3 regions of the Haliea sp. genome follow, and region 1 is predicted to be linked to each of the others. Evidence: predicted binding sites of a transcription regulator. Region 1 holds the regulator's gene; each other region holds the start of a gene.
The links. The regulator LexA, encoded in region 1, represses DNA repair genes until DNA is damaged. The targets are predictions, from matches to a motif close to ACTGTNTNTANANACAGT.
Positions count from the first base shown of each region.

Region 2: the regulator LexA is predicted to act here: its motif matches at 3,071-3,088, upstream of R3E49_RS00285 (DUF3127 domain-containing protein).
Region 3: the regulator LexA is predicted to act here: its motif matches at 2,947-2,964, upstream of recA (recombinase RecA).

Region 1 covers NZ_JAWKZJ010000002.1:249,530-255,424, reverse strand. The annotation lists gene topA (type I DNA topoisomerase) at 1-909, shown strand, start outside; gene R3E49_RS04740 (hypothetical protein) at 906-1,370, shown strand; gene R3E49_RS04735 (hypothetical protein) at 1,440-1,682, shown strand; gene lexA (transcriptional repressor LexA) at 1,701-2,297, opposite strand; gene R3E49_RS04725 (DUF6763 family protein) at 2,369-2,680, opposite strand; gene R3E49_RS04720 (mechanosensitive ion channel family protein) at 2,946-4,061, shown strand; gene R3E49_RS04715 (S-methyl-5'-thioinosine phosphorylase) at 4,058-4,837, shown strand; gene R3E49_RS04710 (CsiV family protein) at 4,785-5,876, opposite strand; gene mfd (transcription-repair coupling factor) at 5,876-5,895, opposite strand, start outside.
Region 2 covers NZ_JAWKZJ010000001.1:56,940-62,834, forward strand. The annotation lists gene epmB (EF-P beta-lysylation protein EpmB) at 1-785, shown strand, start outside; gene R3E49_RS00275 (nuclear transport factor 2 family protein) at 850-1,359, shown strand; gene R3E49_RS00280 (cytochrome P450) at 1,363-2,577, opposite strand; gene R3E49_RS00285 (DUF3127 domain-containing protein) at 2,622-2,984, opposite strand; gene R3E49_RS00290 (AMP-binding protein) at 3,174-4,622, opposite strand; gene R3E49_RS00295 (IS256 family transposase) at 4,683-5,846, opposite strand.
Region 3 covers NZ_JAWKZJ010000002.1:422,077-427,971, reverse strand. The annotation lists gene R3E49_RS05560 (YbjN domain-containing protein) at 1-279, opposite strand, end outside; gene R3E49_RS05555 (glutamate-cysteine ligase family protein) at 364-1,833, shown strand; gene R3E49_RS05550 (succinylglutamate desuccinylase/aspartoacylase family protein) at 1,830-2,858, shown strand; gene recA (recombinase RecA) at 3,034-4,083, shown strand; gene R3E49_RS05540 (regulatory protein RecX) at 4,215-4,772, shown strand; gene R3E49_RS05535 (ABC transporter ATP-binding protein/permease) at 4,781-5,895, shown strand, end outside.

The DNA of each region.
Region 1 (5,895 bases):
AATGAGCCGACACCGACGGATATACCCTGCAGCAAGTGCGGCAGGCCCATGCAGATCCGCACCGCCAGCACCGGCGTGTTCCTGGGCTGCTCCGGTTATGCACTGCCACCAAAGGAGCGCTGCAAGAACACTATCAACCTGACACCGGGCGACGAGGCCATTCGCGAGGACGCGGACGACGAGGCCGAATCCCGCCTGTTGAGAAAGAAGCATCGCTGCACGCTGTGTAATGCGGCAATGGACAGCTACCTGATCGACGAGCAGCGCAAACTGCACGTCTGCGGCAACAATCCTGACTGTCCCGGTTACGAAGTCGAGACCGGCAAGTTCAAGATCAAAGGCTATGATGGTCCTACGCTGGCCTGTGACAAATGTGGCGCAGAGATGCAGCTCAAGACCGGCCGTTTCGGCAAGTACTTCGGCTGCACGGCGGAAGCGTGCAAGAACACGCGCAAACTGCTGCGCAACGGGGAAGCGGCACCGCCGAAAATGGACCCGGTGCCCATGCCGGAGCTGGCCTGCGAGAAGGTGGATGACCACTACATCCTGCGCGACGGTGCGGCCGGGCTGTTTCTGGCTGCCAGCCAGTTCCCGCGCAACCGGGAGACCCGGGCGCCCTTCGTGGATGAACTGCTGCCCCACAAGAACGAGATCGACCCCAAGTACAGTTTCCTGTTCTCGGCGCCAGTCGAGGACGACGACGGCAACCGCACCCAGGTGCGCTACAGTCGGAAAGCGGCTGAGCAGTATGTGATGACCGAGCGCGACGGCAAACCGACGGGATGGCGAGCGGTCTACCGCAATGGCAAGTGGCAGACGGAAGAGGGCAAGAGCCCGGCCGCAGCGAAAGGCGCACCGCGAAAGAAGAGCGCCGCGCCCAAGCGCAAGGCGGCTCGCAAGCGCACATGAGCAGTCTCCGGGGCCAGGCCAATCATGCGCTGTACCTCGGCCGGCTGCTGCTGCAGGCGTGGGAGCAGGCGCGGTGCGCAGAAAATGTGCCAGCCAACACCCTGGCGCAGGCTTTCGGGCCAGCCGTGCGGGAGCACCTGCTGACGGCCTATGGCTGGTTCCTGCTCGATTTGCAGAAGCCCGCACAATTGCCGCCGCAGCCGCCGCACTGTGTTGCGGAACTGCCGCCGGCAGCGCCGGGCAAGGCGCAACCGGCAGAGGTGACGGAGTTTGCGCAACTTGAAACACAGGGGTGGCTGTTCCGGTTGCTGCAGCAGCCCGCGGCGGAGCCGGCCAGGCGGATGGTAGGCAACCTTGCGGTGAGCACCTCTGGCCAGCTGGATTGGGACACACTGCAGGTCGCAGCGGACCAGCTTGAAGCTGCGTTTTCCCGTATGGGTGACCTGTTGGACGAATGCTAGAGAGTGCCCGTTGGCGGTCGCATCTGCCCCCTGTTACACTGGCAATCGATGCAAAAAGAGGAGCCTCTTGTGGCCACAGCCCTGTTGGAAATTGTTGATCTCGGCGAAGGTGAAATTGTCCTGCAACGCGCCGAGGACGATTCCGAGCCTCTCCTGCGCATCCAGTTCTCAGACGAGGCGCGGGATTACCTGATGGACAATGGCCTGGAAGTTGCGAAGGTGATGATTCAGGCCGGCATGCAGGCCGCGGCCAGCATCAACGAAAAAGAGCGCCCCGAAGACAGTGAAAGCCGGGCGCGCACCGTCCACTGACCCGGCTGACGACGACCGCTAGCGTCGGAGGATGCCGACGCTCAACCCCTCAATCGCGAACGCCTGCGTGCGCAAATCAACCGTGATTGGCGCATAGGCCGGGTTCTCGGCGTGCAACTCTACCAGGTGCCGGCTGCTGCCGCGCTGAAAGCGTTTCACGGTCACTTCATCCTCAATGCGGGCGACGACAATGGCGCCATTGCGGGCTTCGCTGCTGCGGTGCACCGCCAGCAGGTCTCCATCCAGTATGCCGACATCCTGCATGCTGTCGCCCGTGACCCTTAGCAGGTAGTCTGCTGCCGGATGAAAGAAGTTGGCTGGGATGGCGCAATAATCCTCGATATGTTCCTGCGCGAGCACCGGGTTGCCTGCTGCAACGCGCCCGATGATGGGAAGGCCTGGGTTTTCGGGCAACCGGATGCCACGAGAGGCGCCGGCAATGATTTCGATCGCACCCTTGCGCGCAAGTGCCTTCAGGTGTTCCTCGGCAGCGTTGGCCGACTTGAAACCCAGCTCCCTGGCGATATCGGCGCGGGTGGGTGGATAGCCGGTCTGGTCGATATGCTGGCGGATGATGTCCAGCACCTGCTGCTGTCGCTGCGTAAGTTTGTCCATACCCCGTCCATCTGTGTATTTGTACAGTGACTGGGATTATATACAGTAATACGCGACAGCGACAAGCAGGCTTAAATATCCTCCACACCGAGCATGGTGTCGGGTTCGATGGTGGACAGCGGGTTGTTCCATTCCTCGGGGTGGTAGGGCAGGTCCGGATCCAGGCCGTCATCGTCGTCGAGTTCGAAGGGCGTTCGCCAGTCCTCCGGTGCGGCCGCGCGTTGCAACTGCAGCATGCGCCAGACCTCAAGGTCGTATTCTGTGACCTCGCCATCGAGGAACTGTGTCTCCACGGTGCGCGCGGCCTCGTCCAGGGCGACAACTTCGAACAGCTCTCCCGTTTCGATATCCCGGTACCAGCTGCCAACAGTGGGATTCAACATGTGTGCGCTCCCTTCGTGAGTCCTCAGTGTCACCTGCAACATACCATGCCGACCTGCGCTGTCCATTATGTGTTGTCGATCTAAAAACGCCGGTTTTCATAGCGCTTTCCATCTCTCTGAATTTTCCGCGACAGATCAGTCGCTTGCGGATGTCTCTCGGCACGTGTCGAAGGGGCGGAGGCGCTGTTATACTGCGCGGCTCTGACAAGTGCCTGGCCACAGAAGAAAATTGTCTAACCCCGGGAAACCAGGAGCCTGATGTAACGTGGAAGCTACAGAGCAAACGCTGTCGCGACTATTGGCGACCTATGGCCTTGATGCGCCGCTGGTAGCGATCGGTGGGCTACTCCTGCTCGCCATGCTCCTTCACCTGCTGCTCGGTGTCCTGCTGCGCCGCCTGCACCGCGTGGCGAAAACCAGCAGTAATCGCTGGGACGACGTGGTAATCACTGCGCTGGAAACACCGCTGCGTGTCGCGCTCTGGGTCATCGCCCTGATGCTGATCCTGGGCAGGGTGTCGATCGCCGCGGATGTGCAGGCCTTTATACTGCGCGCCTATGACACGCTACTGATTCTCATGCTGGCCTGGTTCCTGCAACGCCTGATATTCGGTGCGGAAGAGGAGCTACTGTCTCCCGCGCGCGGACACAAGGCCTCCACCGACAAGGCCGCAGTGCGCTCCACGGCGAAACTCATCCGGGTAATCCTCTGGATACTGGCCGGCCTGATGGCCCTGCAGAGTGTCGGTGTGTCCATCTCGGGACTGCTGGCCTTCGGCGGGATCGGCGGGATAGCGGTCGGTTTTGCCGCGAAGGACCTGATGGCGAACTTTTTCGGTGGAATGAGTATCTACCTCGATCGCCCCTTTACCCCCGGTGACTGGATTCGCTCACCGGACCGGGAAATTGAGGGGACGGTGGAGGATATCGGTTGGCGCCTGACCCGCATCCGCACCTTCGATCAGCGTCCGCTCTATGTGCCAAACGCGGTATTCACCCAGATTGCGGTGGAAAATCCGTCGCGCATGTTCAATCGGCGGATATATGAAACGATCGGCGTGCGCTATCAGGATTCAGCCAAACTCGCGTCCATTGTTGCTGACGTCCGGCAGATGCTGGAAGAACATCCCGAAATCGACCTCAATCGCACCCTGATCGTGAATTTCGTGTCCTTCGGGCCCTCGTCGCTCGACTTTTTCGTCTATGCCTTCACACGCACCACAGTCTGGGTCGAGTATCACGCCATCAAGCAGGATGTCTTGTTGAAAATCCTCGACATTATTCATGAGCACGGCGCCGATGTGGCGTTCCCGACCCGGACCCTGCATCTGGACAGCGCGCCACCCGAGCTGGCGCAGGCTGTGCGTGGAGAGCACTCATGACGGAAAGCACCGCGCAAGCACCATTGTGTCTCGGGATTATCGGCGGCACAGGTATCCATCAGGTCGACGGTTTGCAGCTGCTGCGTGAGCACTCTGGAGACAATACCTACGGCAGCCCCTCGCGGCCTGTGCAGGAAGGCGTAGTCGAGGGTCAGCGCGTGTTTTTTCTCCAGCGCCACGGCAGCCCCCGGGCGATTCCGCCGCACCTTGTCAATTACCGGGCGAATATCGAGGCGCTGCGCGGCCTCGGGGTTACCCACGTGGTTGCCATCAACGCCGTCGGCGGTATCAGTCCCGACATGCAGCCGGGGCGGCTGGTGGTGCCGGACCAGATTGTGGATTACACCTGGGGACGGGAGCACACGTTTGACGATGGCCGCAGCGGCGCGCTGCAGCATATCGATTTCACCTATCCCTACGATCATGCCTTGCGCCTGGCCATTATCGAGGCAGCGGAATCCGCGGGCATTCCACATGAGCCCTCCGGCGTGCACGCCGTGACACAGGGCCCCAGGCTGGAAACTGCTGCTGAAGTGCGGCGCCTGGCGAGTGACGGGTGTGACATTGTCGGCATGACCGGCATGCCCGAGGCCGCGCTGGCGAGGGAGTGTGGCATCGCTTATGCAACTATTTGCATGGTGGTCAACCCCGCTGCCGGGCTGGGTGACTTGCCCCTGACGCAGGATACGATGCGCGATATCCTGCAGCGCGAGGCCGCCGTGGTCAGGCGCCTGCTGGGCTGTCTGCTGCCTCGGTTGGGTGCACAGGGCCTGTGATGAGCTCAAGCACGGCCTGATCGTAGGTCGCGCTGTACAGCGTATCCGCATCCAGTGGTGTCAGTTTGATGACCAGGCCGAACAAGGGGTGGTCGATGTAGTGCACCTCGTTGGAGCGCATGCGCCGCTGCTGCTGCAGAAGCACCGCGTGACGATAAGGATAGGTGGGGCCAGATTCCGGCTCCGGGGCGTCCAGCAGCCCTGCCGCGGCATCCCACTGCGGGTTGTAGCCCACGGGTGCCTCGGGGACGGCCGGGTTTGCGGGCAGCACCGGCGCCGCGATCAGCTCCAACGAGGCCGGCGCCAGTGGTGGCGCCGGCATACGCCAGGTGCCGGGCAGGTAATCGCCGTTGGTGTTCAGCCAAAGCTGAGTGTCGACATGCAGGAAGCGGGAGCGGTGCAGCCTGATCGTGCCCTGCAGGGCGGGGTAGGCCTGGTCATCGCCAGAGTGGTCAAGCACGATAGGCAGGGCTGCCCTGGCGCTACCCACCGGTTGCCACCACACCTCATGAAACAGTATTCGGTAGGGGCCGTTGCGTTCCATATAGGCTGCTTTGCCGCGAAACTCCCTGGCTTGGGCCGGTAGCAGCATGAACGGCGTGGGCAGGCGGGGAAGCGCTGCCAGATCCGCAGCGCCAACCTCGGCCCCGGGTTCCACCGCCTCTTCTGGCAACGGTGTCGGCGTGTCGACAACCGCCGCTGCCGGCATGTCTGCCGCTGCGCCGTCGGCCTCTCCGCCACGCAGCTGGATAAGCTGCTTGCCGCGCTTATCGACCCGGCTGTGCAGCGCATCGGCTGTGCGCTCCAGGTTGGCCTGCAAGCGCTGGGGATCGATCAGAAAACGCACGGCGTCCGGGTACTGTAAACGGGGCAGGGCGTCCCACTGTTCCGAACGTGGCGCTCCCGGACCGGTGTGTGCAACGATCAGCAATTCCACCTGATACCAGTTCTGCTCACTCCCACCCTGTGCCTGGGTGGGCATCGTCGGTAGCGCCATCGCAAGCAGAGCGAACAGGGTCTGAACAGGGCGGGGAGTCATCAGGCTGCATCTTCCGTGG
Region 2 (5,895 bases), on a different contig from region 1:
GGGCCCAGGAAATGCAGCAGGTGGCGGGTTTCACAGCGGACCCCAACGGCGAGACCGGCCGCGCCAACCCCCACCCGGGCATCATTCACAAATACCGCGGCCGCGTCTTGCTGATTGTCACCGGCAGCTGCGCCATCCACTGCCGTTACTGCTTTCGCCGGCATTTCCCCTACGCCGACAACCAGAATGGCCGCAATGACTGGCCCGCGGCACTGGCCTACATCGCTGCAGACGACAGCATCAGCGAAGTCATCCTGAGCGGTGGCGACCCGCTGATGGCCAGCGACCAGCAACTCACCGAACTGGTGCAGCAGGTCGCGGGCATCCCTCACGTGCAGCGCCTGCGGGTACACACACGCCTGCCGGTGGTCATCCCCGAGCGCGTAACGGACGGCTTGTTGCGGGCGCTCACCCCACCGCGACTGCAAAGTACCCTGGTGGTCCACACCAACCACGCCCATGAAATCGATACCGGGGTCGCAGCGGCCTTCCGCAAGGTACGCGGGGCCGACATCACACTGCTCAATCAGACGGTACTGCTGGCCGGCATCAACGATTCAGTCGATGCCCAGGTCGCACTGAGCGAACGCCTGTTCACGGCCGGTGCACTGCCTTACTACCTGCACCTGCTAGACCGGGTGAGCGGCGCGGCGCATTTCGACGTGCCTGCGGAACAGGCCCGCAACCTGCACCGCGAGATGGCCGCGCGGCTGCCCGGCTACCTGCTGCCGAGGCTGGTACGGGAAATTGCCGGAGCACCCTCAAAAGTTGCGGTCGACGGCTGAGGGGACTTACAGCGCCCCGCCCCTGCGGTAAGCTGCAGCGCATATTCACCCGGAGGAGCACACCATGACTGTCGACAAAGCCGATGCGCAGGGCGCACTGCAGACCCTGCTGGACAAGCAGGCGATTCGCGAACTGAAGTACCGCTACCTGAATGCCTGCGACGACAAATCACCCGAGCAGGTGACAGCCTGTTTCGCGCCCGGCCCGGTGAACATCAACTTCGGCCATATCGGGCAGTTCGCCAACCGCGAGGACTTTGTTGCGGTGTTTGTCGCCCTGGGCTGTCACGAGCACATCGTCGACATGCACCACGCGGAGAACATGCTGGTCGAGATTACCGGGGACGACACCGCGCGCGCGCGGGTGGGGCTGCGTTTCCACAGCATCAACACACAGGACAAGACTACCGTGCAACTCGGCGGTTTCTACGAGGATGAATACCGCCGCATTGACGGCGAGTGGCTGATCAGCGCCAGCACCTTCAACGTGCGCTCTGCCCTCATCACCGACTACACCAGTGGCAGCGACACCGTGGTGTGGGCGGCCAACCACATGCCGCCGCAGTCCGCCTGAGCATCATCCCGCCGGCAGGACCGCATCGAACAGCACCGGCAGTTCCCTGACGCCCCGCAACACCGCGCCCTGAGGTCCGGGCTGGGCCGGATCTGCCAGGCGCAACCCCGGCAGGCGGCCCAGCAGGGCGCCCAGCGAGACTTCGATCTCCGCGCGTGCCAGGTGTGAGCCCAGGCAGAAATGCGGTCCACCGCCAAAGGTGACGGACTTGTGGTGCGCGCCGCGGTCCAGCCGGAACGTATCGGCATCGGTAAACACGGCCGGGTCGCGGTTCGCCGTGGCGTTGCCGTAAAGAAGCGCCGAGTTGGCCGGTATGGTGACACCCGCCACGTTGATCTGCCGTTCCGTATAGCGCGGCTGCAGGCACACCGCTCCATACAACCGCAAACCCTCATCCACTGCGGCCGCGTGCAGGGCGGCGTCGGCCAGCAACGTCTCGCGCAAGGCGTCATCCCGCAACACCGCCCAGAGGAGGCTCCCCAATGACAGGTAGGTGGTATCCGCCCCGGCGGGAAAAATCAGCCGCACGAAGGAGAAAATCTCTTCATCCGTCAAGCGCTTGCCTTCCACCTCGGCGGCTGCCAGCAAGGAGAGCAGGTCGTCCTGCGGCTGCGCGCGGCGCTGCTGCACAATCGGCGCCAGGTAGGCCGTGATCGCCGCACGGGCCTCCAGCGCAAGTGAAGGGTTCCACGGAAACTGGAACAGACCGTCAAGCCACTGGTGCAGCTCGGGCTCGTCTTCCACCGGAATGCCAAGCAAGCCAGTGATCACCTTGAACGGGTACCGGTGGGTGTAGGCGGACACCAGATCGACACCGGAACTACCCGCGAGACTGTCGATCAATTCATCCGCAAGCGGCCGCAGCAGCGTGTCTATGCGACGGCGGATGGCGCCGGGGTGAAAGGCACCCGAGACCAGCAATCGGTTCACCCGATGCTCATCCCCTTCCATACACAGCAGGGTTTTGCCCTGGGCGGGTTCCGAGTGCCGGCGATAGGCCGGCGCAGCCGGCACACCGGACTCATTGCGGTACAGTGCCGACACGTCCTCGTGGCGCAGAATAATCCAGGCTGTCGCGCCGAGGTAATTGACGGGTACCACGCGCCGCCCGGCATCACGCAGGGCAGCCATGCGCTGGTGAAAGTCGGGCAGTGGGTCAGTCGCGAAATCAATCTCCGGAAAAACCCGTGCAATGGCTGACTGTGTGTCGGTGCGCATACTGTTATTCTCCCTGGAGGCGGCAGCCAGCTATCATGCGCCGGTCAGAACGGAATGTCGTCATCGCTGTAACCCGGATCACCGGCCTGCTGGGGAAACCCGGCGGATTCAGCGACGGGCGGCGGCGCTGATGCATGGGCACCTGCGGCGCTGATCTTCCAGCCCTGCAGGTTGTTGAAATACCGCCCGTTGTACTCCCGGCCGCGGATGTCAAACGTCACCGTGACTTCCTGGCCGGGCTGCAATCCCTCAAGCAGGCCGATCTTGTCCTGCACAAACTCCAGGCTGATGTCCTGAGGGTATTTGCCGTCCTCCACCGTCACCACCATTTCGCGCTTGGTAAAGCCGCTGTTGAAGGTCTGGGGTTCCTGGATGAGCTTGATCTTGCCGGTGAGGTCGTAGGCCACGCGTGTGGATCTCCTTGTATCAGGTGGGTCACTCCGGTGCCACGCGCCCTGCCACGGCACACTCGGGCAGTCAGGGCGAGAACCGGAATGTAAACATGCCCAGTCTAGTGGGGCGCGGTCCGGATGTGTAGGGCAGGATTCGATTTGGTGGCTGGCTGCGCCGGCCGCTGCTGTTGCCGACGCCCGGTGTCACACTGGAAAAAGCAGCGATTTCAGTCGCTTGCGGTCTATCTTGCTGGTGCCGGACTGGGTGCGAGGAAAGGTGTCCAGCAATGCGAAGCGCACCTCACCCCACTGGGAGAACTCCTGCCCGACGTGGTCCAGCCGGTCGCGGCTGGGCAGCTCGGCAGCCTCCATGGCAATCACCACTTCCGGCTCACCCGATGCCGTGACACCTGCAAACAGGCACACGTAATTCACCTGCAGAACGTTCTGCAGGTTCGCCTCAATGGGCGCCACCGCGAGTTTCTGCCCGGCGAGGTTCACCACATCGGCAGTGCGGCCCAGAATGCGGAATGCGCCGTCTTCGCGCTGTATGGCCTGGTCACCCGGGTAGAAATAGCCCTCGCGGAACGCCGCGCGGGTGGCCTCCGGGTCATCCATGTAGCCACTGGCATCCAGCTCGGTCAGCTTGATGCGCAATCGACCCTCCTCGTTGACCGCACACAGCTGCCCCGATGCATTTTCCACTTCGACCACCCGGGCCCCGGTCGAGACCATCCAGCTGAGATCCGCCGGCAGGGCGTAGTCATGCCAGAGAACGCCGAGGCCCACTTCCGTGCAACCGTAGGAATTGAACACATCGAAGTGCTCACGCAAGATGCCGACGACCCTGGCTGATACGAAACCGCCGCTCATATAGAGAATCGGGCGGGCGCCCGTTTGGATCGCCATCTGCGCCAGACTCTCGCACTCGCTCAGCCGCAGGGCCATGTCCGGGAGCAGTGTTGCCCGCGTGACGCCGCTGCATACAAAGGGCTCTACCCAGTCACTGCGCTGATCCAGAATGGCCGTGCCGCCAACGTGCCACACCGAGGTGGGCGCCTTGTAGCCGTTACCCGTCCACAGGCCAAAGCCCAATGCGTGGTACCGCGTGCTGCTGTCATAGCCCTGGAAATCACAGCGCTCCCTGTCTGATTCGCGTTGCACGCGCGCGGGCACCAAGACCTTCTTGTATTTGCCTGATGTTCCCGAGGTGAAGAGGATATGCCCACAGTCATCGACGTCCTCCGCCAGCGGCGGGGTTCCGAAAGCGAGCGCGTCGTCAAATACGGGTTTGCCCAGGGTCAACACGGGAGCCAGCTCACAGGGCTCCACCGTGTCCGTGTTTTCGCCACACACCACAACGCCCAGCAGAGGCCTGATCTCCAGCGACGCCAGCACCTCCAGCGACGCAACACAGATCGTCGTATACCCTCGCGCCTGCAGCGCCAGAGTCGCCACCCAACAGTCGGCCAGGTTGTGCACCATCACCGCAACCGTCCCCCTGGGCTGCGGTAGGGCAGCAGCGACCTCACCGGCCGCCCGGGCAATGGCTCCGGCAAACGCGTGATAGGAAATCGCGTGGTCGTTGTAAATGATGGCCGGTGCAGACGGTGTACGTGCGGCGAAATCGAAGATGTATTGCGCGATAAACATAAAACGTTTCGAGATTAAGCAACATCCTTTCTGTAAATTCGGCTATCCCTCGACCGCCGTTTAGTCGCTGAAGGTGACGTACCGCTTCTCAGCGGTCTGCCAGTCCTCAGCAATTTCCATCAGTACCGCCGACACCAGTCGCAGGCAAGATGCCTCGTTGGGGAACAGCCGGGCCACACGGGTTCGCCGGCGGATTTCCTCATTCAATCGCTCTACCAGGTTCGTGGTCCGCAGCCTGCGCCGATGGGCGGGCGGTAGGCTGAACACGGTGAAGCCCTGCGGCAGTGCCTCCTCGGCCCAGTTCGCCAGCTTCGGCGCCGTCTTCTGGTAGCGCTCCACAAACATTTCCAACAGGCGCTCGGCTTCATGCTGATCTGGGGCGTTGAAGATCGCCCGGATATCCGCTGCAAGAGGTGAACGCATTGCCACTGAAGGTACATACTGCCCCGCGTTCTGTTGCAGATGGAACTGGCACCGTTGCCATGGCACGCTGGGGAACACCGCCCTGCGGGCCGCCTGGAGCCCCTCGTGGGCGTCGCTGGCAATCAACTCGACGCCATACAGCCCTCGGTCCTTCAACGAGCTCAGGAAGGCTCGCCAATGCACCTCCGCCTCGGACAGGGACACGGAGCAGCCAAGGATATCCCGCCGACCCTCGGCATCCACGCCACAGGCGATCAGCACGGCGGCATCGAGCACCTGGCCACCCTGGCGGACCTTCTCGTACTGGGCGTCCAGCACCACGTAGCGATAGCGTCCCAGGTCGCGCTCGCGCCACGCGGTCAACAACTCGTCCAGTTCAGCAGCGGCCCGTGATACCTGAGTGGAGCTGACGTCCATGCCGCACAGCTCCTCGACGATCCGCTTCACGCGGCGCGTGGAGACCCCTTGGACGTACATCTCCGCGATGGAGAGCAGCAACGCCCGCTCCGAACGCAATCCCTTCTCCAGGCTCTGGGGGTAGAACTCACAGTCCCGGGTCTGCGGCACCTTCAGCGGCAATTCCCCGAGTCTGGTCTTGACGGTCTTGCCCTTGAAGCCATTGGCGTAGCCACGGCGGTCGTCTGAGCGCTCGTAGGGCCTGGCCCCGAGGTATTCGCTGCGCTCCACCACCATCGCGGCGTTCATCAGCACGGTGACTGCCTCGGCAACCCCGTCGAATCCATTGTCCTTGAGCAGTTCCACTGCATCGTAAATCGCACTATCCTGTGATTGCTGAGCCATTCAGTTTTTTCCTCTAGATTTGTAAATCGCCAAATTCACAATCGAAAGG
Region 3 (5,895 bases), 170 kb from region 1:
GTCCACCACGTCGAGGAACAGCTTCAGCACCGGGTACTCCATGTTCAACCGCCCCAGGTCGGCGGACAGGGCAAGCAGGGCCATGGGGCGGATTTCCAGCTCTGTGGTGAACAGCAGGCCAAAGCTCTCGGGAATCAGGCGGCTGTCCAGCACCCCCTCCTGTGACCTGATTTCGCTGATGTGCAGGTTGTCGCAGTGCTCGCACAGGTAATTCTGTACGGCGCTGGCGTTCAGCCAGCGTTCCAGCAGGGCGCGGTCGGGTGTGACGGGGGTGGACATGGGACAACCAGTGGCAATTGGGGAAGCCCGATTTTACGTCATGCCCGGACTATCCTCCACCGGCTTCTGTGCTATAACGCTGCCATGGGCACCGATATCCACACCGTGCAGTTTTCCACGGCCGACTACCAGCGCTTCAGCCAGCGGCTCGAGGCGAACCTGCAGCGTCTCGAGGCACTGCTGGCGGTGCCCGGCTTCGGCGAGGGTCCGGCGTCACTGGGCGCTGAACTGGAGCTGTACGTGGTGGATGGTGCGGGCAGGCCCGCACACCTCAACGAAGAGCTGCAAGCCGCGGCGGGCGACGAGCAGCTGACGCTGGAACTCAATCGCTATAACCTCGAGTACAACCTGAGCCCGGTCGCAGTGGCGGACAGCCCTTTTCTCTCACTGGAGGAGGAAATCTGCCGCAAGCTGGGAACGCTGCGCCAGCTGGCGGCACAGCGGGATGCGCTGGTGGTGCCCATCGGCATTCTGCCCACGCTGCAGCGCGATGACTTCGGGCCCGCCTGCATGACGCCAAAACGGCGCTTTGCGGCGCTGGTGGAGCAACTGATTGCCCGCCGTGGGCGCCACTTCACCATCAATATCAACGGGCAGCATCCGCTGCAGCTGGCCATGGACGATATCACCCTGGAGGGCGCCAATACCTCGTTCCAGGTTCACTACCGGGTGGCGCCGGAGCGCTTTGCGGATGTGTTCAACGCGATCCAGGCGGTCACCCCGCTGGCGCTGGCGGTGGCGGGCAATTCCCCCACCCTGTTCGGCCACAGCCTGTGGCAGGAGACGCGTATCCCGCTGTTCAAGCAGTCCATCGACACGCGTCTACCCGACCGCTACGCCTGGAAAGAGCCTGCCCGGGTGAACTTTGGCCAAGGCTGGGTGCGCCGCGATGCGCTGGAGCTGTTTGCCGAGGCGGTGCGTCTCTACCAGCCCCTGTTGCCGGTTTGTGCCGAGGAGGCGGGTGATCCTGCCAGTCTGGAACTGCGTGAGTTACAGCTGCATCAAAGCACGGTGTGGCTGTGGAATCGCCCGGTCTACGACGCCGCCGCGGGCGGTCACCTGCGCGTCGAGATGCGCGCACTGCCGGCGGGGCCCACCGCTGCGGACATGGTAGCCAACGCGGCATTCCTCATCGGTATGGCGGAGGGCCTGCAGCCGGGCCTGCAGCGTTGGCTCCCGGCGTTACCGTTTTCAATTGCTGAACATAACTTTTACCGTGCGGTGCAGGAGGGCCTGGCAGCCCGGCTGGTCTGGCCGCGTCCGCAGCAGACGGTATGCGAGGAGCAATCCGCAGCCAGTCTGGTCGCGGACATGCTGCCGGTGGCACGCCGTGGGCTGGATGCCATCGGTATCGCCGGCACAGAGTCCGACCGCTATCTGGGGATCATCGAGCGGCGGCTGGCCACGGGGCAGACCGGGGCGCGCTGGCAGCTGGCGCATCTCGGGCAGCCGGAGTCCAGAACACGCCCGGATCTAACGCAGTTGAGCGCCATGCTCGAGGCTTACCGCTTGCGCAGCGAGACCAATGAACCGGTAGCGGAGTGGCCGCAGTGAGGCGGGTGCGCTTCCTGCGGAATCCGCTGGCGACGGAAATCGGCGACACCGTAGAGGAGTTTCTGCAGATCCTCGGTGGCCCCGCGAGTGTCTTTCTGGACGGGCGGGATACCCGTCGCACGCGGGCGCTGGTCACGCTCCTGCATGGTAACGAGCCGTCCGGCCTGATGGCCCTGTTCCGCTGGATCAAGTCGGGTCGCCAGCCTGCCGTCAACTGCGTGTGCATCATCGGTTCCGTCGAGGCGGCACTGCGGCCGCCGTTGTTCAGCCATCGCATGCTGCCCGGCGTGCGCGACCTGAACCGCTGCTTCAAGCCGCCCTTTGAGGGTGCCGAGGGCCTCCTCGCAGAGGAAATCCTGCAGATCCTGCGCGTGCACCACCCGGAGGCGGTTATCGACCTGCACAACACCTCCGGCAGTGGGCCGGCCTTTGGGGTCTGCACACACCTCGACCGTGAGCATGACGCGCTGGTCTCACTGTTTACCGAACGCATGATCGTGACCCGGTTGAACCTCGGTGCCTTGATGGAAATCAGCGAACACAGTTACCCCACGGTCACGGTTGAAGTGGGGGGGCGGCTTGACGAGCGCGCCCACGAGCTGGCCTGGGAGGGCCTTTGTCGCTACTTTGACCGTGATCGCGTGCTGGCGGGGGATGAGCCGGTCTGGGCGCTGGAGGTCCTGCAGGATCCGGTGCGCCTGCATCTCAATCCCGGCGTGACACTGGCCTACGGCGAGGTGCCGGACAGCACGGCCGACGTCACCCTGCGGCAGGATATGGAGCATTTCAATTTCGCCACGGTAGGTCCGGATGAACCGCTGGGCTGGATACGCGGAGACCTGCGTAGCCTGTTCTGGGCACAGGACGCGGGGGGGCGCTGTGTGCTTTCCAGTCTGCTGCGCTGCGTCGGAGGGCGCCTTTACCCGGCGACCGCAACAACACTGTTCATGATCACCACGAATGTCGTCATCGCCCGCAGTGATTGCCTGTTCTACGCGGTCCCGCAGGCCCGCGTGTCACCGTGAACCCCACCGACCTGTCGCCCAGGCAGGCATATCCCTGATCGCCGGGCAGATTTGGTGGTTCAGGGGGCTTGCAATTCGCGGCCAATGCACTGAGTATATATACAGTACTCGGGTCCGGGAATCTGGCACCCTCAACCTCCGCCGCACAGGCCATCAAAGACAGGAGCCGTCGATTATGGACGCCAACAAGCAGAAAGCACTGGACGCAGCCCTCAGCCAGATCGAACGCCAGTTCGGCAAGGGCACGGTGATGCGCATGGGCGACAACGAACGCGTGGCCATGCCCGCGATCTCGACCGGTTCACTCGGTCTGGATATTGCGCTCGGCATCGGTGGCCTGCCCAAGGGGCGTATCTGCGAGATCTACGGCCCCGAGTCTTCGGGCAAGACGACACTCACACTGCAGGTGATCGCCGAGTCGCAGAAAGCCGGGGGCACCGCGGCGTTTATTGATGCCGAGCATGCGCTTGATCCCAGCTACGCGGAAAAACTCGGCGTCTGCGTAGACGACCTTATCCTGTCACAGCCAGATACCGGTGAACAGGCACTCGAGGTCGCCGAGATGCTGGTGCGGTCCGGCGCGGTGGACGTGCTGGTCATCGACTCAGTTGCCGCGTTGACGCCGAAGGCGGAAATCGAAGGTGAAATGGGGGATTCCCACGTTGGTCTGCAGGCGCGGTTGCTGAGTCAGGCCATGCGCAAGCTCACCGGAGCCATCAAGCACAGCAACTGTCTGGTGATCTTTATCAACCAGATTCGTATGAAGATCGGCGTGATGTTCGGCAACCCGGAAACGACGACGGGCGGTAACGCGCTGAAGTTCTATTCATCGGTGCGTCTGGACATCCGCCGCATCGGTGCGGTGAAGGAGGGCGACGAGGTGGTCGGCAACGAAACCCGCGTCAAAGTGGTGAAGAACAAGGTGTCCCCACCCTTCAAACAGGCCGAATTCCAGATTATGTACGGCAAGGGCATCTATCACATGGGTGAAGTCATCGACTGGGGTGTGAAGCTCAATCTGATCGACAAATCCGGTGCCTGGTACGCCTACAAAGGAGACAAGATCGGGCAGGGCAAGGCCAATGCGGCGCGCTTCCTGGAGGAGAACCTGCCCATCGCGGAGGAAATAGAAGCCGAAATCCGTCGTCAGACCATGGTCGCCGCAGCGCCCCCGGCAAAAAAGGTTGCGCCGGCTGCTGAAGCCGATCTGCCGGACGACGAGTAAGGCAAAACCCGGGTGCCGCGCACCCGGGGTTGTTTTCCAGGTGCCGGGCTCCACTCACCCCCACTCTCGCGTGCCCGGCACCTCTTTTATGACTCATCGCATTGCGGATGGCTCGCGGTATCATGGCGTCCATGTCTGATCAAACTACCCATCCTGACACGCAGGACCCGGCGACTCGGGTGGAGGCCACGGCCTCAGTGGGTGACATACGCGTTGCTGCCATGGACCTGTTGGCACGGCGTGAGCATGCCCGCAGCGAGTTGCAAACCAAGCTGCAGCGCCGTTTCGACGACGCAGCGCTGGTGAGCCGCGTGCTGGACGACCTTGCTGCGGAGAACCTGCAGAGCGATGCACGCTATGCTGAAAGCCTGCTGCGCCAGCGACTGGACCGAGGCTACGGGCCGGTGCGTATCCGTCAGGAAATGCGCGAACGCGGTGTGGCGCAGGCGCGCATTCTCGCCGCCCTGGAGACCGTGGATCCAGACTGGTGTGAGGCGGCCACCGTGGCCTTTCAGCGCAAGTTCGGGCAGGCGCGAGAATTGCAGCCCGAGGACCCCGGGGAGTCGCCGTCCTATCACGTCCGCCGCGAAGCACAGCAGCAGCGCTTGAAGGAGAAGGCGCGGCGTATGCGCTTTATGCAGTACCGCGGTTTCCTGCCGGAGCATTTCCGGCACCTGCTTGAGGACTGATTGCCGCGATGCGACCCCGCACTGACGCCGAGCCTGGGCAGGTACTCGACTGGTCGGTTCTGCCCCGTCTCTGGCCCTACCTGCGCGATCATCGTCGACGTATCGCCCTGGCGATGGCCTGTCTGTTGCTCGCCAAGGGCGCGATACTCGTCATTCCCTTCATCATGAAGCATCTCGTGGATGGCTTGAACCTGGAGTCGGGTGCGCAACTCGCGGGGTCGGTGGCGCTGGGGTTGATCGCCGCCTACGGCGTGGCGCGCCTGTCCAGCGTACTGTTTGCCGAGTTACGTGACACCCTGTTCGGTCGCGTCACCGAGCGCGCCATGCGTTCCCTTGGGCTGACGGTGTTTCGCCATGTACATCAGCTGGACCTCGGTTTTCATCTGGAGCGGCGCACCGGTGGCCTGGCCCGCGACATCGAGCGGGGCACCAGCGGGGTGAGTTTTCTGCTGCGTTTCATGGTCTTCAATATTGTGCCCACACTGTTCGAGATCGCCGTGGTGGTTTCGGTTTTCCTGTTCAGTTACGGGCTGAGTTATGCGCTGGTGACCCTGGTTTCCGTCGTCGCCTATGGCTGGTTTTCCTTCGGCGCGACGGAGTGGCGCACACGCTTTGTGCGGGAAATGAACGAGGCCGATTCGGCCTCCAACACCCGCGCCGTGGACAGTCTGCTCAATTTTGAAACCGTCAAGTATTTTGGCAATGAAGCCTACGAGGTGCAGCGCTACGACGAAGATCTGGCGCGTTGGGAGCAGGCGCGACGGCGCAACCGCCTGTCTCTGTTCGGGCTCAACGGCGGCCAGGCGCTGATCATTGCGCTGGCACAAACGGCCATCATCGGCCTCGCGGTGTTGCAGGTGCGGACGGGGCAGCTTACGCTCGGTGACTTCGTGCTGATCAGTCAGTACATGATCCAGCTGTTTCTGCCACTCGGTTTTCTCGGTTTTGTCTACCGCGAAATGAAAGGGGCAATGGCCAATATCGAGCGTCTGTTTGGCCTGCTGGATGTACGCCCGGAGCTCGCCGACCGGCCCGGAGCGCCGGCCCTGGGCGTCGCCGGCGGCGGTATCCGTTTTGAGCAGGTGAGCTTTCGTTACCCGGCCGGGCGCAGCATTCTCGACCG